4 regions of the Streptomyces sp. NPDC051561 genome follow, and region 4 is predicted to be linked to each of the others. Evidence: riboswitches for the same ligand, from Rfam matches in the RefSeq annotation. Region 4 holds a riboswitch; each other region holds the start of a gene.

Region 1 (5,465 bases), on a different contig from region 4:
CTCGCGGATCTCAGCCTCGATGCGTTCCTCGTAGCCCGCCGTGTTGATGCGTCCGGCGCGCAGGTCGGCGCGGGCCGTGCGGAGTTCGGCTGTCTGCGGGAAGGAGCCGATGGTGGTGGTCGGCAGGAGCGGCAGCCGCAGCCGGGCCCGCTGGGCGACGGCCCGCTGTGCGTACGGTGCCGAGCGGCGGCTGTCCGCCTCGGTGACGGCGGTGGCCCGCTCCCGTACCGCTGGGTCGTGGGTGATCGGGGAGTGGGCGCGGGAGGCCAGGTCGGCCCGGTTGGCGGCGAGTTCGCCGGTGATCGCACCGGTGCCCCGTTCCAGGCCGCGGGCGAGGGTGACGACCTCCGTGGCCTTCTGCCGGGCGAAGGCCAGCCAGCGCAGGATCTGCGGTGCGACGTCCCGTTCGGCGGCCGTGTCGAGCGGGACGTGCAGCAGCGAGCAGGAGGTTGCCACATCGATCCGGTCGGCCAGGCCGAGCAGGGTGCCCAGGGTGGCGAGGGACTTCTCGAAGTCGTTGATCCAGATGTTGCGGCCGTTGACCACGCCCGCGACCAACCGCTTGCCGGGCAGCCCGCCGACGGCGGCGAGGTCGGCCAGATTCGCCGCGGCGGCCTCGGTGAAGTCCAGGGCCAGGCCCTCCACCGGGGCCTTGGCGAGCACCGGGAGGGCTTCGCCCAGCCGGTCGAAGTAGGAGGCCACCAGCAGCTTCGGACGGCTCGGCAGGGCGCCGAGGTCGCGGTAGGCGCGGGCGGTGGCGTTCAGTTCGGCAGGCGTCCGGTCCTGGACCAGGGCGGGCTCGTCCAGCTGCACCCACTCGGCGCCCGCCGCACGCAGATCGCCCAGCACCTCGGCGTACACCGGAAGCAGCCGGTCCAGCAGCGTCAGCGGCTCGAAACCCGGGTCGACGCCGGGGGCGGGCTTGGCCAGCAGGAGATAGGTGAGCGGGCCGACCAGGACGGGGCGCGGGGTGTGGCCGAGCGCGAGGGCCTCCTTCAGCTCGGCGACCTGCTTGGCCGAGTCCGCCGAGAAGACGGTGTCCGGGCCCAACTCGGGCACCAGATAGTGGTAGTTGGTGTCGAACCACTTGGTCATCTCAAGAGGCGCCACGTCCTGGTTGCCGCGGGCCATGGCGAAGTAGCCGTCGAGCGGATCGGCATCGACGTCGGCGCGGTGCCTGGCCGGGACGGCGCCGACCATGACGCTGGTGTCCAGCACGTGGTCGTAGTACGAGAAGTCACCGGTCGGCACCTCATGGACGCCGGCCTCGGCCAACTGCTGCCAGTTCGCCCGGCGCAGGTCCCGCGCGGTCGACTCCAGGGCTTCGGCGGTGACCCGGCCCTTCCAGTACCCCTCGACGGCCTTCTTCAGTTCCCGGTTCGGGCCCTGGCGGGGGTAGCCGTACACGGTGGCGCGTACTGCCGCGGGTGCGGACTTCGGTGTCACGGAAATCTCCTTCGCGAGATGACTCCTGAGAATCCCGGCAACGGGACACGGACGCGAAGGGATGACGAACCGGGCGGACCGGACGTGCCGACGGGCACGGTCCTTCGCCTGGTAGGTACGCCGACCCGCCCACGAGGTCACCGGAATTTCCGTACGCGAGCGGTCGCGTACGGGCAGCGGGCAGGTCTTCGGACTCGTGGGCGCACCTACCGGGCCTCCGGCAGACACCTACTGGCCGTCGCTTCCCAAATCCGTCCGGATCCAGTGCGTATGACGGCGGTCGTTCCCACTCACCGCTGCGGGGCAGTCCCGGATTCCCACCGGGTTCCCTCTTACGACGCTCCCGCCTGGCGGACGGGTGCGAACCAGCTGCACCGGCCAGCGTAGGGGGCAACAGGCCCTTGCGGGCCGGGCTGTTCACATTCCGGAACGTGAAATGAGACACCACCTCCGGGCATGGGCAGCCGGGACCGCATCAGGGCGGCAGCCGGATCTCGCGCAGCGGATCGCCGCCGTCGACGAAGAGCCGTCCGCCGGGTGCGGGCACGGCGGCGATACGGGGCATGGCGCGCAGCCCGAGTTCCGGGTGGCGCCCGTCGAGCGCGCCCACCCGGAGGGCGAGGACGAGGTCGAAGGGCCCCTCTGCGGGGGCGGGTTCGAAGGTCTCGATGGCACCCTGTCGCAGCCGCGGCCGCCCGGAGGCGATCTCCTCGGCGCAGGCCGCGGCCGCCAGGGTCACGGCACGTTCCGACCGGTCGATGGCGACGAGGTGACCGGAATCCGGGCGTGCGGCCACCGCCCGGGCCGCCGCACCGGGACCGCACCCGATCTCCAGGACCTTCATATCGGGTGCGAGGGGCAGGGACTCCACGCATGCGGCGATGCGGCGCGAGAGCGGCATGGGCCGAGAGTCCCACGGGGAGCGGGGTCGGGTGAACTGTGCTGTTGCGTCAGGGAGTTCGAGCGGGCCATTGGATCGGCGCTGTCACGAATCTGCCCGTGCTCCGGGAAGCACCTTGGCCAGCAAGTGCCGAAGGCGCACGCCGGACGCGACGGCGTCGATACGGGTGTCGGACGGCCGGAGCGGCGCCGCGGCGACCAGGGTCTGGCCGGACACGGCCAACAGCAGCGGACCGGCGGGAGCGGGGGAGGCGTGGAGAGGCATGACCTCTACGTTCGTCGGCCGCCCCCTCCCCGGTCCAACACCTGTCCCGCGTTGATCCACACACTTGCGTTGTCAATCGCCGTAGGGTGACGGGGTGCCCCACGATGTCGACCCCCGGCTCCTCCGCGCCCTCGTCACCACTGCCGAGGAACTCCACTTCACCCGCGCCGCCGCCCGCCTCTACCTCGCCCAGCAGGCGCTGAGCCGCGACATCCGCCGCCTGGAACGCCGGCTGGGCACGGAGTTGTTCGTCCGCACCACCCGCCACGTCCGCCTCACCGATGAGGCCACCCGGCTGCTGCCCCACGCCCGCCGGGTGCTCGCCGCCCACGACGCCTTCAACACCGCGGTCTCGGTACGGGACGAGCGGCCGCTGCTCGTCGATGTGGGCACCCGGATCGGCACCGGCTTCACCGCCCTGGAGGAGACCAGACGCACCTACCCCCGGCTGGAACTCGTCGCCCGCTTCCACACCGGCCTCACCGGTGCGGCCAGGGAGATCCTCGACGGCCGGCTCGATGTCTCCTTCGGCCGGTTCGCGGGGCTCGCTCCGGCGGTGGCCGAGCAACTCGCCCACTGCCCGGTCCGCTACGAGCGGATGACCGTCCTGCTGCCCGAGGACCATCCGCTCTGCGCACAGGACCGTGTCCCGCTGGACGCGCTGCGCGGAAAGACCCTCTACGTGGCGGCCGGGAACCCGGACGCCGCCGAGTGGACCGACCTCGCCGGGCGTCTGTTCGCCACACACGGCATCCATCCGGCCGAGCCGTTCCCGCAGATCGAAGGCCCGGAGGAGTTCATCCGGGTCGTACGCAAGCGGGGCTGGTGGGTTCTGGCCAACACCGAATTCGTCGAGGTGCCCGGCATGGTGCTGCGGCCGCTCAGCGACCCCGCCCCCCTCTCGCCCGTCTCGCTCGTCTGGCGCAAGGGACTGCACCATCCCGCCCTCCAGGCCCTCGCGGCCACCGCCCGCAGCCTCGCGCGGGAGCACCGGTGGCTCGTACGGCCGCCGCACACCTGGCTTCCCCAGGAGGACGAAGCGGTGATGGCCCCCGCGCGGACACCGCCCCCGACGACCAGCAGCTGACCTACCCGGCCATCCACCCGGCCGACCCGGCCGGAAGGGGGCGCCGCCCCCCCCGGGGGGGGGGGGGCCCCCCCGGGGGGGGGCGGGGCCCCCGCCCCGATGGTGCGGTGAGTGGCGGTCAGCGGGTGGAGCCGTTGTCGTCGCCGTCATGCGGATGGGTCGAATCCTCCGGCTTCTGCCAGGAGTCGGCGCCCGCCTGCGGATCGCGGGGGAGGTTCGCCTGGTGGCGGGAGGAGCGCCTGCTGCCGTACCAGAAGGCGATCAGCAGGACGAGGGCGACAACGAGGCCGACCACCATGATCCACAGCACGGGGGATGCCTCTGCGGCGAGTGGGCTCAGGGCTGCACGGCGCGGAATGTTCATGCCGTGCGCCTACCACCCGGGCCGCCTCCCATCCCGCTCACCGGCCATTGTCGCCCGGATGGCGCACCCGTCGGCTCTCAGCGCTCGTGCTTCTGGGCGAGGTCCGGCGACCCGGCCCGGTCGGCCTCCGTGTGCTCCGTGTCCGCGGGCCGCTCGCGGCTCAGTGCCCCCGGCCACCATGCCCGGCGACCGATGTCGCGCACCAGCGCCGGTACGAGCAGGGAACGTACGACCAAGGTGTCGAGCAGCACGCCGAACGCCACGATGAACGCGATCTGCAGCAGGAACGCCAGCGGAATGACACCCAGCGCCGCGAACGTCGCCGCCAGGACCACCCCCGCCGAGGTGATCACCCCACCGGTGGCGGTCAGCCCGCGCAGGATGCCCGCACGGACACCGTGCGCCAGGGACTCCTCCCGCACCCGGGACATCAGGAAGATGTTGTAGTCCACGCCGAGGGCCACCAGAAACACGAACCCGTACAGCGGAACCGAGGAGTCCGTGCCGTTCATGCCGAAGACATGGCGGAAGACCAGCGCCGAAACTCCCAGCGTGGCAAGGAAGTTGAGTGCCACGGTGACCACCAGCAGCACCGGCATGAGCAGCGACCGCAGGAGCAGCGACAGGATCACCAGGATGATCGCGAGGACCACGGGCACGATCACGAGCCGGTCACGTGCGGCCGTCTGCTGGGTGTCGTACTGCTGCGCCGTGTACCCGCCGACGAGTGCCTGCCCGCCGGGTACCGCGCGCACCGCGTCCCGCAGCCTGGACACGGTGTCCTTCGCCGCGTCGCTGTCGGCCGGATCCGCCAGGGTCGCGTCGATGCGCACACGGCCGTCCGCGACCAGCGGCGGCCCGCCACCGGGGCGGCCCGACGCGGACACCGCCTCGGCGGACGACACCCCCTGGGTGTCCTCGGCGGCGGACCGCACCTCGGCGACCCGGTCCGCGTCGGCGATGATCACCGTGGGATTGCCGGAGCCGCCGGGGAAGTGCTTGCCGAGGGTCTGCTGTGCGGCGACGGAGGGGGCGTCGTTGACGAAGATCTCGTCGAGCGGTACGCCCCGGGAGGTGAGCATCGGGGAGAACGCGGCGCAGACGAGCAGCCCGGCGAGGCAGAGCGACCACACCTTGCGCGGCGCCCGGTCCACGAGCGCGGCCACCCGCTGCCAGAGGCGGTCCGCGCCCGCTCCCTTCCCTGCGCCCTTCTCGGTGGCCGGCTTCGGCCTGGCGGGCCAGTAGGCGGCCCGGCCCAGCAGGGCCAGCACGGCGGGCAGGAAGCTGAGCGCGCTCAGCACCGCACAGACGATGCCGATCGCCCCCACCGGGCCCAGCGCACGGTTGTTGGTGAGGTCGCTGAACAGCAGTGCCAGCAGCCCGAGGGCGACCGTCGCCGCGCT
Region 2 (5,465 bases), on a different contig from region 4:
CCGGGGCAGCCTCACCAGCGGCGTGTTGCCGACGGCGGCCAGCGGGGAGTCGTACCGCATATCAGCGCAGGCCGGCCATGGACACGGCGTCGGCCGAACCGCCCGCGACGGCGGGCAGGATCGTCACGCTGTCGCCGTCGGCGAGCTTGGTGGAGATGCCGTCGAGGAAGCGGACGTCCTCGTCGTTGAGGTAGACGTTCACGAAGCGGCGCAGCTCGCCCTTGTCGACGATGCGCTCCCGGATGCCGGTGTGCCGGGTCTCCAGGTCGGTGAAGAGGTCGGCGAGGGTGGCGCCGTTGCCCTCGACGGCCTTGGCGCCGTCGGTGTGGGTGCGGAGGATGGTGGGGATGCGGACCTCGATGGCCATGGCGTGCGGCTCCTTCTCGGAAGTCTTCTCGGGAGTACGGGGTACGGGAGTAGCGGACTACGGAAGTACGGGGGCTACGGGAGTACGTGAACGGGCGCGCGGCGGGTCGTCCTCCCCCGCGCGGGGGCGTCGGGCGTCGCAGGGTGCGGGTGGTTCAGGCAGCCGTACAGAGAGTGCTGTCGAGCCGGCACAGGTCGACGTGCAGGCGCGCCACGAGCAGCAGCGTGCTGCCGGGCGTCGTCTTCGCTGTCACGTCGTGGGGAACCATGCGGTCATCGTATAGATTCCCGGCCCGGTTTCCGGCATGTGATCTCACATGGTGGGAGGATTACGTCCGCTGGGTGGACGGTGGAAGGTAGACGACGGTCGGCGCCCCGGTCGTCGGGTGCACGCTGACCTCGGCGTCGACCCCGTAGACCCGCTTGAGGAGGTCGGGGGTGAGGACCTCCTCGGGGGTGCCGGAGGCGACGATGCGGCCGGCGTCCAGGACGTAGACGCGGTCGCAGTAGTAGGCGGCGAGGTTGAGGTCGTGCAGGGCGAGGAGGTTGGTGGTCCCCAGGTCGCGTACCAGGGAGAGAACCTCCAGCTGGTAGCGGATGTCGAGGTGGTTGGTCGGCTCGTCGAGCACGACCAGGGCGGGCTCCTGCACCAATGCCCGTGCCACCAGCGCGCGTTGGCGCTCGCCGCCGGACAGTGAGGGAAAGGCCCGGTCGGCGAGGTCGGCGACACCGACCCGGTCCAGGGCCTCCCGTACGAGCTGCGCGTCGGCGGCGGTGTCCGCCTCCCAGAACCTCTTGTGCGGCGAGCGGCCCATCGCGACGACCTCGCGCACGGTGAGTTCGAACACCGCCTGTCCGTCCTGTGGGACGGTGGCCAGGCGCCGGGCGCGGGCCTTGGCGCCCATGGCGTGCAGGTCCTCGCCGTCGAGGAGGGCGCGGCCGTGGGTGGGGGTGAGGGTGCCGTACACGCAGCGCAGCAAGGTCGTCTTGCCGCTGCCGTTGGGGCCGACGAGTCCGACGGTTTCGCCGGGTCGGGCCTCGATGTCGATGGCGTCGACGAGGTGGCGGCCCTCGACCCCGTAGGAGAGTCCTTCGGTACGCAGATGGCTCATGCCGGGGCTCCTTCGGGGCGGCGGCGCAGCAGCCACAGGAAGAACGGGCCGCCGATCAGGGCGGTGAGGACGCCGACGGGTACGTCCTGGGGTTCGGCGACGGTACGGGCGGCCAGGTCGGCCAGTACCAGGAACGCCGCGCCGCCCAGCGCCACCACCGGCAGCAGCGTCCGGTGCGAGGCGCCGACCAGCATCCGCGCGGCGTGCGGCACCAGCAGTCCGATGAAGCCGATCGCCCCGGACACGGAGACCAGTACGCCGGTGACCAGCGAGGTCAGCACGAAGACGGCGGCCCGGAAGCGGGAGGTGTCCAGGCCGAGGACGGTCGCGCCCTCCTCCCCCACCAGCATCAGGTCCAGCGGCCTGGCGAGCGCGATCAGCAGTGCCGTGCCCGCCGCCAGCACCACCGCGGGCAGCATCAGCATGTCCCAGCGCGCCGACCCCAGCCCGCCCAGCGACCAGTACATGGCCTCCTGGAAGTGCTCCCGCCGGGCGGAGGTGACCATCAGGAGGCTGGTCAGCGCGGAGAGGATGTACGCCACCGCGACTCCCGCCAGGACCAGGCGGGTTCCGGTCATCTGCCCGCCGCGCCGGGCGAGGCTGTAGACCAGCACGAGCGCGAGCAGTGAGCCCGCGAACGCCCCCGCGGGCATGGTCACGGCGGTCGAGATCCCCATGCCGCTGCCGATCCCGAAGACGATGACGAGCACCACTCCGGCGGAGGCGCCGGAGGAGATGCCCAGCAGGTACGGGTCGGCGAGCGGGTTGCGCACCAGTGCCTGGAGCACGGTGCCGATCACTGCGAGGCCCGCTCCGACGACCGCCCCCAGCAGTACGCGCGGCATCCGCACGTCGAGGACGATCGTGCGGAACGGGCTCGGTTCGGCTCCCCCGGTGACGATGTCCAGCACCTGCGCGGCGGGTATCCGGACCTGCCCGAGCGCCAGCCCGGCGACCATCGCCGCCGCGAGGACAGCGGCGAGGACGCCGAGCACCAGGGTGTAGCGGAGCGGGCCCTTGGCGGGCGGCGTCTTGCAACTCACCTTCTTCTTCGCCCTACTTCTTCAGCTCGGGGTGCAGCTGAAGGGCCAGCCTCTCGATCGCGGCGGGCGCCCGCACGCCGACCACCAGCTCGGAGAGCGGCATCACCGCGAACCTCTTGTTCCTGATCGCCGGGACGTCCTTGAGGACCGGGTCGTCGAGCAGCCGCTTCTTCTTCTGTTCCACGGTCGTCGACCCGTAGTCGATGATCATGATGACCTCGGGGTTGCGCGTGACGACCTGCTCCCAGGACGCGTCCGTGAACGACTTCGGCACGTCCGCCATCACGTTCTTCCCACCCGCACGGGTGATCATCTCGTTGGCGATGCCCTTGCCGCCGGCGGTCGATGCGGTCTTGTCGCCGCTGTCGTACGCGAAGACGCTGACCGGCTTGACGCCCTTGAGCTGCTTCTCGGTGTCCGCGATGGTCTTCTTCGCGTCCGCCACCCACGTGTCGGCGCGCGCCCCGACCCCGAACGTCCGTCCCGTCTCGGCCACTTCGCGGTAGATGTCGTCGATCGCGCTGCTGCCCTTGGTGCAGTACTCGATGTTCAGCCGCGACTCGATCCCCGACTTCTTCAGGTCCTCCCTGCCGCGGCCCTGCTTGGGGTCGAAGGCGGAGGCGTAACCGCCGTACACGAAGTCGGGGTTGGCGGCCAGGAGCTTCTCCTTGGCCGGGTACTCCTTGGCGACGACGGGGATCCTGCCGTACTCGGCGGCGTACTTCGGCAGGACCTTGTCGTCCAGGTAGGCGGTGCCGGTGATGGACTTCGCGAGGCCCAGTTCCAGCAGGACCTCCGTCGCGTGCTGGTTCATCGCCAGCGCGCGGGCCGGGGGCTTGGTGAAGGTGGTCCTCACGCCGCAGTTCTCGACGGTGTACGGGAATCCGGCGGCGGGCGCGGCCCTGGCGTCCGGGGTGGGGGTGGTGGTCATGCCGCACGCGGTGAGCGGGAGCGCGACGGCGGCTATGAGAGCCATCTGGGTACGGGTACGCCAGGACATGCGGAGGTGCCTCCTTGGGGGATTTCCACGTCCCCTTTACCGGATGGAGGGCAACAGGTCAGTTCCTGGCTCCCGGGCCCCGAAGGGCCTGGTCACAGTGGCGGGACCGCGCCGGATTCACACCGGCTTCCTGGGTCCTGCGGCCCTGGTCGGGGCACAGTCTCTCACCCGGGACGCGGGCGGCGGGCGACCGGGCCCCGGGGCGTGCGTGGTGATCGGGCCGGGGGGTACGCGGCGGGGTTCGCCGTCAGCCCTCCACCACCTCGACCTCTTCCTCCGTGATGACGCCGTCGACGATCCGGTAGGAGCGGAACTGGAAGTCGCCGAGGCCGTCGGTGTCGGCCGTGGAGACCAGGACGTAATGGGCGCCGGGTTCGTTGGCGTAGGTGACGTCGGTGCGGGAGGGATAGGCCTCGGTGGCGGTGTGGGAGTGGTAGACGATGACGGGTTCCTCGTCGCGGTCGTCGAGGTCGCGGTAGAGCTTGAGGAGGTCGCCGGAGTCGAACTCGTAGAAGGTGGGCGAGCGGGCGGCGTTCAGCATGGGGATGAAGCGTTCGGGGCGGCCGGTGCCCTCCGGGCCCGCGACCATGCCGCACGCCTCGTCGGGGTGGTCGGCGCGCGCGTGGGCGACGATGTGGTCGTGCAGGGTGCGGGAAATGGTCAGCATGGGCGCCAGGATATGCAAACGGTCCCGCCTGTACCGAGGAGTGGTACGGACGGGACCGGATGGTGAGACGCAGAGTCTCGGCTGCTACTTGCGGGCGGCGAACTTCTCGGGGTCGCGTGCCTTCATGACCAGGTACGAGACACCGAGCAGCAGGGCCCAGACGGGCGCTCCGAGGAGGGAGATGCGCCCCTCCTCGTCGAGGCCCATCAGCACGATGACCATGAAGATGAAGGCCAGCGCGAACCAGCTGGTCCACGGGGAGCCCGGGGCACGGAAGGTCGACTTGGGCAGCAGGCCCGCGTCGGACATCCGGCGGTACTTGATCTGCGAGCAGAGGATCATGATCCAGGCCCACATGCCGGAGATGGTGGCGAAGGCGACGACGTAGTCGAACGCCTTGCCCGGCCACTGGTAGTTGATCCAGACGCCGACCAGCATCAGGGCGGCGGAGAAGGACGTACCGATGAGCGGCAGCCCGCGCGCCGTCAGCTTGGTGAAGACTTTCGGGGCCTGCCCGTTGAGGGCGAGGTCGCGCAGCATCCGGCCGGTGGAGTACATGCCGGAGTTGCAGGAGGAGAGGGCGGCGGTGAGCACCACGAAGTTGACGATCGCGGCGCCGACGCCCAGGCCCATCTTCTCGAAGGCGGCCACGAACGGGGAGATGCCGGGCTGGAAGTGGGTCCAGGGGACCACCGAGAGGATCATGATCAGCGCGCCGACGTAGAAGACGGCGATGCGCCACGGAACGGTGTTGATCGCCTTGGGCAGGACCGTCTTCGGGTCCTTGGACTCACCCGCGGTGACGCCGACCAGCTCCACGGCGAGGAAGGCGAACATGACCATCTGGAGGGTCATCAGGGTGGAGCCGATGCCGTTGGGGAAGAACCCGCCCTCGGACCACAGGAGCGAGACGGAGGCGGTGTCGCCGGCGTCCGAGAAGCCGACCGTCAGGATGCCGGCGCAGATCAGGATCATGCCGATGATGGCGGTCACCTTGACCATCGAGAACCAGAACTCCAGCTCGCCGAAGAGCTTCACGGAGATCAGGTTGGCGGCGAAGAGGACGACGGTGAAGATCAGGGCGTAGACCCACTGGGGCTGGTTGATCAGTCCCGTCGCGTCCTTCGTCCAGTACTGCATGTACTTGGAGGCCGCGGTGACCTCGGTGATGCCGGTGACGACCCAGAAGAGCCAGTACGTCCAGCCGGTCACGAACCCGAAGAACGGGCCGAGGAACTCACGGGCGTACTCCGAGAAGGAACCGGAGACCGGGCGGT
Region 3 (5,465 bases), on a different contig from region 4:
CAGAGGCCGCCCGGCGAACGCCGAGGCGGCCGCGGTGTGTGCGTGCCCGGTCAGCAGGGCCACCACCTGCGGACGTGAAGCCATCAACTCACCCAGCCACTCCGGCTGTTGCAGCTGGTACTTGTCCGGCAGCGGATGATGCACCGCCACCGGCGGCTGATGGAAAGCGAGCAACGCCGCAGTCCCCTCCTCCAGCGCGTCCAGCGTGCTGGTGATCCACTCCCGGGTCTCCCCGTCGAGCCGCCCCTCGTCCCGCCCCGGAATCGTGGAGTCGATCATCAGGATCGCCACGCCCTTGACGTGATGCACCCGGTTGACCGGCCGGTCCGAGGCCGGCTCGCCCAGCAGCGCCTTGCGGTACACCGCCCGTACATCGTGATTCCCGGGACACATCAGCACCGGGAACGGCGCCTCCAGCAGCCCCGCCGCCTCCTGGTACTCGCTCTCCGTCCCGTGATCGGCGATGTCCCCGGTGACCAGCAGGGCGTCCACCGGCCGCGGCAGCCTGCGGAGGTACGTCATGACACGGAGCGCCCGCTCGGTGGAACGGGCGGTGCCGTCCAGGTGCAGATCGCTGATCTGGGCAAGCAGAAGCACGTACGGGTCCCCCGACTCTCGCTCATGGAAAAGGAGTTCCACACGGTAGTGCGCGGCGAGTGAGGGGGGACCCGTGGGGGTGGTGCGTCTCGCGGACTCTAGAAGTCGTCGTCGAAGCCGACGGTGCCTTCGACCGCGACCTGGTAGGCCGACGGGCGGCGCTCGAAGAAGTTCGTCAGTTCCTGGACGCCCTGGAGCTCCATGAAGGAGAAGGGGTTGGAGGAGCCGTACACCTTCGGGAAGCCGAGGCGCTCCAGGCGCTGGTCGGCGACGCACTCCAGGTACTCGCGCATGGACTCGGTGTTCATGCCCGGCAGACCCTCGCCGCACAGGTCACGCCCGAACTGCAGCTCGGCGGCGACGGCTTCCTTCAGCATGTCGGTGACCTGCTGCTGCAGCTCGTCGTCGAAGAGCTCGGGCTCCTCCTTGCGGACGGTGTCCACGACCTCGAACGCGAAGTTCATGTGCATCGTTTCGTCCCGGAAAACCCAGTTCGTCCCCGTCGCCAGCCCGTGCAGCAGACCCCGGCTGCGGAACCAGTACACGTACGCGAAGGCACCGTAGAAGAACAGGCCCTCGATGCACGCCGCGAAGCAGATCAGGTTGAGCAGGAAGCGGCGGCGGTCGGCCTTCGACTCCAGGCGGTCGATCTTCTCGACCGAGTCCATCCACTTGAAGCAGAACTGGGCCTTCTCGCGGATCGAGGGGATCTCCTCGACCGCGTCGAAGGCGGCCGCGCGGTCCTCCGGGTTGGGGAGGTAGGTGTCCAGGAGGGTCAGATAGAACTGGACGTGCACGGCCTCCTCGAAGAGCTGCCGCGACAGGTACAGCCGCGCCTCGGGGGAGTTGATGTGCTTGTAGAGGGTCAGCACCAGGTTGTTGGAGACGATCGAGTCGCCGGTCGCGAAGAACGCGACCAGACGGCCGATCATGTGCTGTTCACCCGGGGTGAGCTTGGCGAGGTCGGCGACGTCCGAGTGGAGGTCGACCTCCTCGACGGTCCAGGTGTTCTTGATCGCGTCCCGGTAGCGCTCGTAGAAGTCGGGGTAGCGCATGGGGCGGAGGGTCAGCTCGAAGCCCGGGTCGAGCAGGTTCTTGACGGGGGGAGTGGACATTACTGGCAGGCCTCGCAGGACTCGGGGTTTTCCAGGGAGCAGGCGAGCGCTTCGGCGTCTGTCGCCTGCTGAACGGGGAGGGTGGGGGCGGGAGCGGAGACTGCCGCCGTCTGCGAGCCGGCCGCGCGGGCGATCCGGGTGGCCGGGCGGGAGCGCAGGTAGTACGTCGTCTTCAGCCCCTTCTTCCAGGCGTACGCGTACATCGAGCTGAGCTTGCCGATGGTGGGCGTTTCCAGGAAGAGGTTGAGGGACTGGGACTGGTCGAGGTACGGGGTGCGGGCGGCGGCCATGTCGATCAGGCCGCGCTGCGGGATCTCCCAGGCGGTGCGGTAGAGGTCGCGGACCTCGGCGGGGATCCAGTTGAAGCCCTGGACCGAGCCGGAGGCCTCGCGCAGTGCCTCGCGGGTCTGGGCGTCCCAGACGCCGAGCGCCTTCAGGTCGTTGACCAGATAGGAGTTGACCTGGAGGAACTCGCCGGAGAGGGTCTCGCGCTTGAAGAGGTTGGAGACCTGCGGCTCGATGCACTCGTAGACACCGGCGATGGACGCGATGGTGGCGGTGGGGGCGATGGCGAGCAGCAGCGAGTTGCGCATGCCGGTGCGTGCGATACGGGCGCGGAGGGCTTCCCAGCGCTCCGGCCAGTTGACCTCGACACCGTAGTGGTCGGGGTGCAGTACGCCACGGGCGGTGCGGGTCTTCTCCCAGGCCGGGAGCGGGCCGGAGCGCTCGGCGAGGTCGCAGGACGCCTCGTACGCGGCGAGCATGATCCGCTCGGCGATACGGGTGGAGAGGGCGGCCGCCTCGGGGGAGTCGAACGGCATCTTCAGCTGGAAGAAGACGTCCTGGAGGCCCATCGCGCCGAGGCCCACCGGGCGCCACTTGGAGTTGGAGGTGGCGGCCTGCTCGGTCGGGTAGAAGTTGATGTCCACCACCCGGTCCAGGAAGGTGACGGCGGTGCGGACGGTCTCGTCCAGCCGCTCCCAGTCGATGTCGCGGGTGGCGGGGAGGACGAAGGCGCCCATGTTGACCGAGCCGAGGTTGCAGACGGCGGTCTCGCCGTCGTTGGTCACTTCGAGGATCTCGGTGCAGAGGTTGGAGGAGTGGACCGTGTGGCCCGGCTCCGCCGTCTGGTTGGCGGTGCGGTTGGAGGCGTCCTTGAAGGTCATCCAGCCGTTGCCGGTCTGCGCGAGGGTGCGCATCATGCGGCCGTAGAGCTCCCGGGCGGAAATGGTCCTGCGGGCCAGGCCCGCCGCCTCCGCCTTGCGGTACGCGGCGTCGAACTCGTCGCCCCACAGGTCGACCAGCTCGGGCACGTCGGCGGGGGAGAAGAGGGACCACGGGCCGTCCTGGTCGACCCGGCGCATGAACTCGTCGGGGATCCAGTGCGCGAGGTTCAGGTTGTGCGTACGGCGGGCGTCCTCGCCGGTGTTGTCGCGGAGCTCCAGGAACTCCTCGATGTCCGCGTGCCAGGTCTCCAGGTAGACGGCGGCGGCACCCTTGCGCCGGCCGCCCTGGTTCACGGCGGCCACGGAGGCGTCGAGGGTCTTCAGGAACGGGACGATGCCGTTGGAGTGCCCGTTGGTGCCCCGGATCAGGGAGCCGCGGGCGCGGATGCGGGAGTACGAGAGGCCGATGCCGCCGGCGTGCTTGGAGAGGCGGGCCACCTGGTGGTAGCGGTCGTAGATGGAGTCCAGCTCGTCGACGGGGGAGTCGAGGAGGTAGCAGGACGACATCTGCGGGTGGCGGGTGCCGGAGTTGAAGAGCGTCGGCGAGGACGGGAGGTAGTCCAGCCGGCTCATCAGCCGGTAGAGGGAGGCGACCTCGGCGAGAGCCCGCTCGCTGTCGTCCTGCGCGAGGCCGGAGGCCACCCGCAGCATGAAGTGCTGCGGGGTCTCGACGACCTGGCGGGTGATCGGGTGGCGCAGCAGGTAGCGGCTGTAGACGGTGCGCAGGCCGAAGTACTCGAAGCGGTCGTCGCCCTCCAGGTCGATCAGTGCGTCGAGGGCCGCCGCGTGCTTGCTGACGAAGCCGGCCGTACGGTCCGCGATGAGCCCTTCGCGGTGGCCGACGGCGACGGAGCCGGAGAAGGAGTGCACACCCTGGGTGGCGGCCTCGTCCCGGATCGTACGGGTGAGGAGGCGGGCGGCCAGTCGCGAGTAGGCCGGGTCCTCGGAGATGAGACCTGCGGCGGACTCGGTGGCGAGCTCCCGGAGTTCGGCGGCGTCCGAGCCCGCGTGGCGCCCACGGAGGGCGGCGGCGGCGACCCGGCCGGGGTCGGTGTCGGGCAGGTCGGCGGTCAGGTCGGTCAGGGTGCGCAGGAGGGCGGTGCCGGGGGCGTCCTGCTGGTCCTGGTGGTCCGTACGCTGCTCGGCGATGGCCGGGTCGACTGGCGCGATGGTCACGTGGGGGCTCTCCCTCGCTCGGCGCCGTGCCTGCGGCGGGAGGAAGGGGCGCACGGGCGCACGCCGGCCCGGAAACGGGCGTACGTCGCCTTGCGTCCACTGGCCCTACCGCGAGGCCCGGACGAATCGGTGTCCGGATCGGTCGAACCGGACGGGCTGTCGGCAGGTGCTCGGACTCGGCGTGCGCAAATGTGCACAAGGCATACCGTTGCGGGACAGTTCCGGATTCGCACCGGATTCCCCTGCGGTGACAGCAGCCATGAGCATACATGTGGTGGGTGCTGGGTGATGCACCCACCACATCTTGTGTCGCGCGCCGGGGCTCTTCCCTTGCGGAAGCGGCTCAGAGGGTCATCTTGTACGTCAACAGGCTCAATCCGGGAACCGGTTCCCAGTCCCGTTCCGGGGTGCGCGTGAAGCCGAGGCGCTCATAGATCCGGTGCGCCCCGAGCATGGCGGGCTGGGTCGACATCACCAGTCGTACGACACCCCGCTCGGCCCTCGCTCGCGCGACGCACTCCCGCACCAGGGCCTCGCCGACGCCCCGCCCGCGGGCCCGGTGGGCGACCGCCAGCATCCGGAACTCGGCCTCCCCCGGCCGGCCGATGTCCTGTAGCGGACTGCCCTGGGCGGCGTAGGTGACCGTGCCCAGGAGGGTGTCGTCGGTGTCCACGGCGACCAGCAGGTCGGCCTTGCCTGCGCGGGCCGGGGTGTCGCGCAGGACCAGGAGGTACGGGTCCTCGGCGCCGGCGCCGAGGAGGCCGTCGTCGAGGTAGGCGGATGCGGTGAGGTCGCCGGTTTCGGGGAATTCGGTGGGCCGGGCGGCCCGGATGCGGATGTCCATGGCAGGGAGTGTGCATGGCGACGGCCCGGTGCCCCACCCCGTTTCGAGGGGCGGGACACCGGGCCGTCAACGTGGCGCGGGTACGTAAGGGCCGAGGGGTCAGCAGCAGCGGAACCCCTCGCGGGGGTCGCCCTCGCGGGCGTCCGTGCGGCTGCGCTCGAAGGCGCGGCGGGTCATCACCGGGGCGTCGGGGGAGTGGGTGCGGGCGTGGGCCACATAGTGGTCGTACGCTGCCTCGCCGGTCAACTCGCGGACGTACCAGCGTAGTTGGGAGAAGCGGCGACGTGCACTCAGGGCCATGCTCACACCGTACTCCCGGTCCTGGCCGGGCTGTCCGCGCCGGCGGCGGCCAGTTCCGCCTTCTCCTCCTTGGTGGCGAAGAGGGAGGCCGGGGCGACGATTTCCGACTTGACGTACGGGGTCTCGCTGACCTTGACGCCCCCGGGGTTGCGGATCGCCTTGAGGCAGGCGCGGCAGGCCTCGAAGAGGACGACCACGATGAGGACG
Region 4 (5,465 bases):
GCCCGGCCGGCACGCCGGACTCGATCAGCCGCCAGAGCGCGTCGGTGTCGGCGTGCTGCTCGATCAGGTCGCCCAGCTTGTCCAACTGCTCCTCGCGCAACGTCTCGAAGCTGGTGTCGGGCGCGGGTACGAAGCGACGGCCGGCAGCCGCCGCGACCTCCCGCAGGAACGCCCGCCGGAACGCGTCGCTCTCCAGCGACCCGTGCCAGTGCGTCCCCCACACCGACCCCACCCGGCAGCCGTCCAGGCTGTATCCCTTGCCGTCAGAGATGAACTGATCCCCGCCGAGCACTTCCGCGACACCGTGATGGATCTCGTATCCCGCCACGGCCTCGCCCAGCGCCTCACCCACGGGGCGCGCCAAGGTCTTCTCGCGCGCGAACCGCACCCGCACCGGCAGCAGACCGAGACCGTCCACCGTCCCGGCCCGCGACTCGACCTCGTCCTCGATCCGCTCGCCCAGCAGCTGGAACCCACCACAGATCCCCAGCACCGGCAGCCCCTCGGCGGCCCGCCGCGTCAGCGCCTCGGCGAGCCCCCGTTCCCTCAGCCATTCCAACGCCCGCACCGTGCCCCGGGTTCCCGGCACCACCACCAGGTCCGCGTCCGCCAACTCCTCGGCACGGTCCACGAACCGCACCACCACCCCGGGCTCGGCGGCCAGCGCGTCCACATCGGTGAAGTTCGACATCAGCGGCACCGCGCACACCGCCACCCGCAGCACGTCCTCGCCGACCGGCGGCGCCACCACCGACTCCCGGACCGCGCCCCGCAACGAGACCCGCAGCCCGTCCTCCTCGTCGATGCCGAGCCCGTGCGCGAAGGGCAGCACCCCGTAGGTCCGCCGCCCGGTGAGGCCCTCCAGCATGTCCAGCCCGGGCTCCAGCAGCGACACATCACCCCGGAACTTGTTCACCAGGTACCCGGCGACCAGCCGCTGGTCCTCCCGGGCGAGCAGTGCCGTCGTACCGAAGAACGACGCGAAGACCCCGCCCCGGTCGATGTCCCCGACCACCACCACCGGGAAGTCGGCGGCCCGCGCGATCCCCATGTTCACGATGTCGGTGCGCCGCAGATTGATCTCCGCCGGGCTCCCGGCCCCCTCGCAGATCACCGCGTCGTACTGGCCGCGCAACTCCGCCAGGCACTCGGTGACCGTGCCGAGCAGCGCCTCGCGATGCCCTCCGGCGAACTCCCGCACGCTCCCGGGACTGCCCGCCGTCCCGAAGAAGCCCCGCGCGCTCATCTCGCCCACCGGCCTGCCCAGCAGCACCACCTGGCTGGATCTGTCGCTGCCCGGCTTGAGCAGCACCGGGTTCATCAGCGCCGTCGGCTCCACCCGGGCCGCCTGCGCCTGCATCGCCTGGGCCCGCCCGATCTCCGCCCCCTCCCTCGTCACGAACGAGTTCAGCGACATGTTCTGCGCCTTGAACGGGGCGACCTTCACCCCCTGGCGCACCAGCCACCGGCAGATCCCCGCCGTGACGACGCTCTTGCCCGCGTCCGAGGTGGTCCCCGCGACCAACAGCCCGCCACCGCTCATGACTTCGTTCCCTTCGTACGGCCACGGGCTGCCCGCCCGACGGCCAGACGTCCGGCCGCACACACGGCCAGCGCCAGCAGATTCACCCGGCGCGACAACCGCACCGCACGCTCGATGTCCGCCACCTCGACCGGGCGGCCCGACTCACCGTTGAGCACCGCCCGGTGCTCCACCCGCCCGGCGTACGACAGCGTTCCGCCCAGCCGCACCCCGAGCGCCCCCGCGAACGACGCCTCGACCGGACCCGCGTTGGGGCTCGGATGCGCGGCGGCGTCCGCCCGCCACGCCCGCACCGCACCCCGCGTGTCGTCCCCGGCCAGCACCGCGAGCGCCGCCGTCAGCCGGGCCCCCGGCCACCCCGCCACATCGTCCAGCCGGGCCGAGGCCCACCCGTAGCGCCGGTACCGCGCCGACCTGTGCCCGACCATCGCGTCCAGTGTGTTCACCGCCCGGAACGCCACCAGCCCCGGCACACCCCCGATCGCCCCCCACACCAGCGCGCCCACCACCGCGTCCGAGGTGTTCTCGGCGACCGACTCCACCACCGCACGCGCCATCTGCTGCCCGTCCAGCGACTGCGGGTCCCGCCCGCACAGATGCGGCAGCCGCTCCCGGGCCACCTCCAGGTCACCGGCGGCGAGCGCCCCGCCGAGCGCGTGGGCCTCGCGCCCCAGCGACGTACCCCCGACGACCGACCAGGTGACGGCGGCGGTCAGCGCGACGGAGGCGACGGGTGAACGGCGTACGGCGCGCGCGGCCAGGGCGGCGGCACCGGCGGCGCCACCGGCACAGACGAGGGTGTGCAGTGCGCCCCACCCACGGTGGTCGCGCCACAGGACCCGCTCGACGGCACCGGCGGTCCGTCCGAAAGCGGCGACGGGGTGGCCGTGTCGGGGGTCGCCGAGCAACAGGTCGCCGAGGAGTCCGGCGGTCGCGCCGTACGCGAAGACCTGGGCAGGCAGAACAGCTGAACCGCGTGGACCGCAGCCGGGCATGGCGAAGTGTCCTTAACTCAGGGTCCGCGCCCTGGTTCGACGTGACGAGCGGAGGTGAGTTCCTGGCTTCGTGACGACGGGAAACATCGCACGTGACAGTGGCGGGACCGCGCCGGATTCGCACCGGCTTCCTCTCCATGCCGCCGTATTGGCTCGGGCAGTCCACCACGCCCCGCGAACACCAGTCAACCTGGGGTTGACCTGCGGGAGTGCTCCGCGGCCCGGGGCGCGGGGAGGTGCGGCGACGTCTGCTCCGAATCGACGCTCCGACCGGCCGATACGGGCCGGAAGAGGCCTAGGCGTCACTATTCGGCCTCTCTGGACTGGAACACGACAACCGGAGAGCGGCACGGAACGGCGATGGGCGATTGCCACCGGGATTCGACCCGGTGCGGCCGGTCTCGTCGGCACCCTGCGCCCGTGTGCGGCGCGGCGCTACGGTGCAAAGGTGGGCAGTCGGTGCCTCGGTGAGTCGGCTCTCGTGCAGGAGGAGGTCGGAGTGGCCCATGGGGACCTGCCCGAGTGGCGCTGGTTCAAGAGCAGTTACACCTCCAACGGCGGTGAATGCGTGGAAGTGGCCTATCGCCCCGAGGGGGTGAGAGTGCGCGACTCCCAGCGGCTGGAGGAGGGGGACTTCCTTGTGTCACGACAACCCTGGTGCGGATTTCTCGCAGCGGTCGTGTCAGGGGACATAGGAGGGGAACGATGCCTTCCGCAATGACGCGGAAGGCCGGGAGGCGGGGCTGATGGGGGACCGGGCGCAAGGACGAGTGGCGGGCGAGGGCCGGCAGCCGCTTCCCGGAGTACTGGTCCGGGTGACGTACTGCGCCGTCAGCGGTGCGCTGGTGACGCTGGTGGGCGGCGTGACCTCGTTGCTCGTCGACGAGGCCGGACCGCGCCTGCTGGTGTGGGCCGAGTGTCGCTCTTAGGCGTAGACCTCGCAAAGATGAGAGCCCCGGGGTGCAACGGCGGAGGAGCCGTTGCACCCCGGGGCTCTGTGAGGCCGCCGGGACGTGCGGGGTCAGGCGACGATCAGGTAGATCCCGTACGTCACCGCCGCCGCGCACAGTGCGAAGCAGGCGTACGCGCCGGTGCGCGCCATGGTCGCGGAGCCGCCGGAAGCGGCGGCCGTCTCCTGCTTGGAGAGGCCCACGATGCCGAGGGTGAACAGGCCCACCAGGGCGACGGTGGCCACGAGGCTGACACCGAAGACGGTGCCGAGAGCTGCCCAGTCGATGTTCATGTCGTCGTCTTCCTAGTCCTGGCTGCTCAGACCGAGGCGGCCGGGCGGGCCGGTTCGGCGGAGGTCCCGGTGGGGGAGTGGAGGGTGGCCTTTATGTCGTCGGTGGTCAGGACACCGGCCGGGGGCACGGCAACGGCCGCGATGGCGGTGGTGACGACGCCGGCGGGCTCGTCGGGCGTGCCGGCGCTCCGCGTCGAGTCGAGGTCGTCGGCGGTGACCGGCTTGCGGCGGGACAGCGTCCAGATCACGGCGGAGCCCGCGACCAGCAGGATCGCGGTGGCGGTGACGCCCCACGCGCCCTGCCCGGTGAGGAACTCGGCGGCGGCGGCCACCAGACCGGCGGCCGGCAGCGTCAGACCCCAGGCGACGAACATCCGGGTCGCGGTCGACCAGCGGACCACGCCGCCCTTGCGGCCGAGGCCCGCGCCCATCACGGAGCCGGAGCAGACCTGGGTGGTGGAGAGCGAGAAGCCGAGGTGCGAGGAGGCCAGGATGACGGTCGCGGCGCTGGTCTGGGCGGCGAAGCCCTGCGGCGGCTTGAGGTCGGTGAGGCCGGTGCCCATGGTGCGGATGATGCGCCAGCCGCCGAGGTAGGTGCCGAGCGCGATGGCCACACCGGCCGAGACGATGACCCACATCGGGGGGTTGGCACCCGGGGCGAGCACATTGCCGGTGACCAGGGCCAGGGTGATGACACCCATGGTCTTCTGTGCGTCGTTGGTGCCGTGGGCGAGCGAGACCAGACCGGCGGAGGCGATCTGACCGGCCCGGTAGCCCTTGGCGGTGGACTTCTCGCTGGTCCGGCCCGCCAGCTTGAAGGTGAGCCTGGTGGCGAAGTACGCCGCGATGCCGGCCACGATCGGGGCGGCGATGGCGGGCAGCAGGACCTTGGTGATGACGACGCTGCCGTTCACGCCGGAGGCGCCGGCCGACATCAGGGTGGCGCCGATGAGGCCGCCGAAGAGTGCGTGGGAGGAACTGGACGGCAGGCCGATCAGCCAGGTCAACAGGTTCCAGAGGATCGCGCCGACCAGCGCCGCGAAGATCACTTCCGTGGTGATGCCGCTCTCGTTGATGAGCCCACCGGAGATCGTCTTGGCGACCTCGACGGAGAGAAAAGCACCAATGAGGTTGAGCACGGCGGACATGGCCACCGCCGTCTTGGGCTTGAGTGCGCCGGTCGAGATGGTGGTGGCCATCGCGTTGGCGGTGTCGTGGAAACCGTTCGTGAAGTCGAACACGAGAGCGGTGACGATCACGACTCCGAGGAGCAGCGTGATGTTCTCCATTTACCCAGGCAATCGTTTGAGGTCAGTGGCTGTAGGAACGTAGGCAACCCGAGTGAACGGAAGATGAACTGGGCAGGGCGTCCTGGTGACCCGAAACGCCGTACCGCCGTTCCGGTTTCACCGGAACGGCGGCGATGCGTTGCTATTGCCGGGGCGTCAACGGCGCGCGAAGGCGTTCAGCCGCGAGCGGGACCCGTTGAAGAGATTCTGGTCACCCGGAAGTGCTCCCCCGGCGTTGTCGAACTGCCAGAACGTCCAGTACGACCAGCCGGCCGGCAGCGGTCCCGGCGAGGCGTTGTACCTGGCCAGCCAGAGCGCGTGCGTCCCGCCGAAGGCGCGGCTCTTCCCGGTGCACCGGTTCCACCAGAGAGCGGTGGTGTAGATGACGGGACGGT

Evidence for each region. A riboswitch is a leader RNA that binds a small molecule or an ion and turns the genes downstream of it on or off. The one in region 4 is predicted to bind cobalamin.
Region 1: linked by a shared signal. The riboswitch ahead of metE (5-methyltetrahydropteroyltriglutamate--homocysteine S-methyltransferase) and the one ahead of ACIA73_RS31665 (cobalamin biosynthesis protein) in region 4 are both predicted to bind cobalamin.
Region 2: linked by a shared signal. The riboswitch ahead of ACIA73_RS33550 (ABC transporter substrate-binding protein) and the one ahead of ACIA73_RS31665 (cobalamin biosynthesis protein) in region 4 are both predicted to bind cobalamin.
Region 3: linked by a shared signal. The riboswitch ahead of ACIA73_RS05675 (ribonucleoside-diphosphate reductase subunit alpha) and the one ahead of ACIA73_RS31665 (cobalamin biosynthesis protein) in region 4 are both predicted to bind cobalamin.

What each region holds. Positions count from the first base shown of each region.
Region 1 covers NZ_JBITDM010000012.1:169,127-174,591, reverse strand. Annotated here, with positions in the region: gene metE (5-methyltetrahydropteroyltriglutamate--homocysteine S-methyltransferase) at 1-1,446, opposite strand, end outside; cobalamin riboswitch at 1,608-1,831, opposite strand; gene ACIA73_RS25485 (SAM-dependent methyltransferase) at 1,922-2,347, opposite strand; gene ACIA73_RS25480 (hypothetical protein) at 2,432-2,611, opposite strand; gene ACIA73_RS25475 (LysR family transcriptional regulator) at 2,706-3,698, shown strand; gene ACIA73_RS25470 (DUF6479 family protein) at 3,817-4,062, opposite strand; gene ACIA73_RS25465 (MMPL family transporter) at 4,140-5,465, opposite strand, start outside.
Region 2 covers NZ_JBITDM010000022.1:26,944-32,408, forward strand. Annotated here, with positions in the region: gene ACIA73_RS33530 (PLP-dependent cysteine synthase family protein) at 1-60, opposite strand, end outside; gene ACIA73_RS33535 (MoaD/ThiS family protein) at 62-367, opposite strand; gene ACIA73_RS33540 (ABC transporter ATP-binding protein) at 696-1,478, opposite strand; gene ACIA73_RS33545 (FecCD family ABC transporter permease) at 1,475-2,521, opposite strand; gene ACIA73_RS33550 (ABC transporter substrate-binding protein) at 2,535-3,521, opposite strand; cobalamin riboswitch at 3,560-3,685, opposite strand; gene ACIA73_RS33555 (Mov34/MPN/PAD-1 family protein) at 3,769-4,188, opposite strand; gene ACIA73_RS33560 (amino acid permease) at 4,273-5,465, opposite strand, start outside.
Region 3 covers NZ_JBITDM010000002.1:296,911-302,375, reverse strand. Annotated here, with positions in the region: gene ACIA73_RS05685 (metallophosphoesterase) at 1-597, opposite strand, end outside; gene ACIA73_RS05680 (ribonucleotide-diphosphate reductase subunit beta) at 696-1,712, opposite strand; gene ACIA73_RS05675 (ribonucleoside-diphosphate reductase subunit alpha) at 1,712-4,114, opposite strand; cobalamin riboswitch at 4,258-4,391, opposite strand; gene ACIA73_RS05670 (GNAT family N-acetyltransferase) at 4,458-4,958, opposite strand; gene ACIA73_RS05665 (YbdD/YjiX family protein) at 5,058-5,258, opposite strand; gene ACIA73_RS05660 (carbon starvation CstA family protein) at 5,261-5,465, opposite strand, start outside.
Region 4 covers NZ_JBITDM010000019.1:81,257-86,721, reverse strand. Annotated here, with positions in the region: gene ACIA73_RS31670 (cobyric acid synthase) at 1-1,543, opposite strand, end outside; gene ACIA73_RS31665 (cobalamin biosynthesis protein) at 1,540-2,538, opposite strand; cobalamin riboswitch at 2,574-2,720, opposite strand; gene ACIA73_RS31660 (DUF397 domain-containing protein) at 2,987-3,259, shown strand; gene ACIA73_RS31655 (hypothetical protein) at 3,285-3,467, shown strand; gene ACIA73_RS31650 (hypothetical protein) at 3,560-3,781, opposite strand; gene ACIA73_RS31645 (anion permease) at 3,808-5,070, opposite strand; gene ACIA73_RS31640 (lysozyme) at 5,227-5,465, opposite strand, start outside.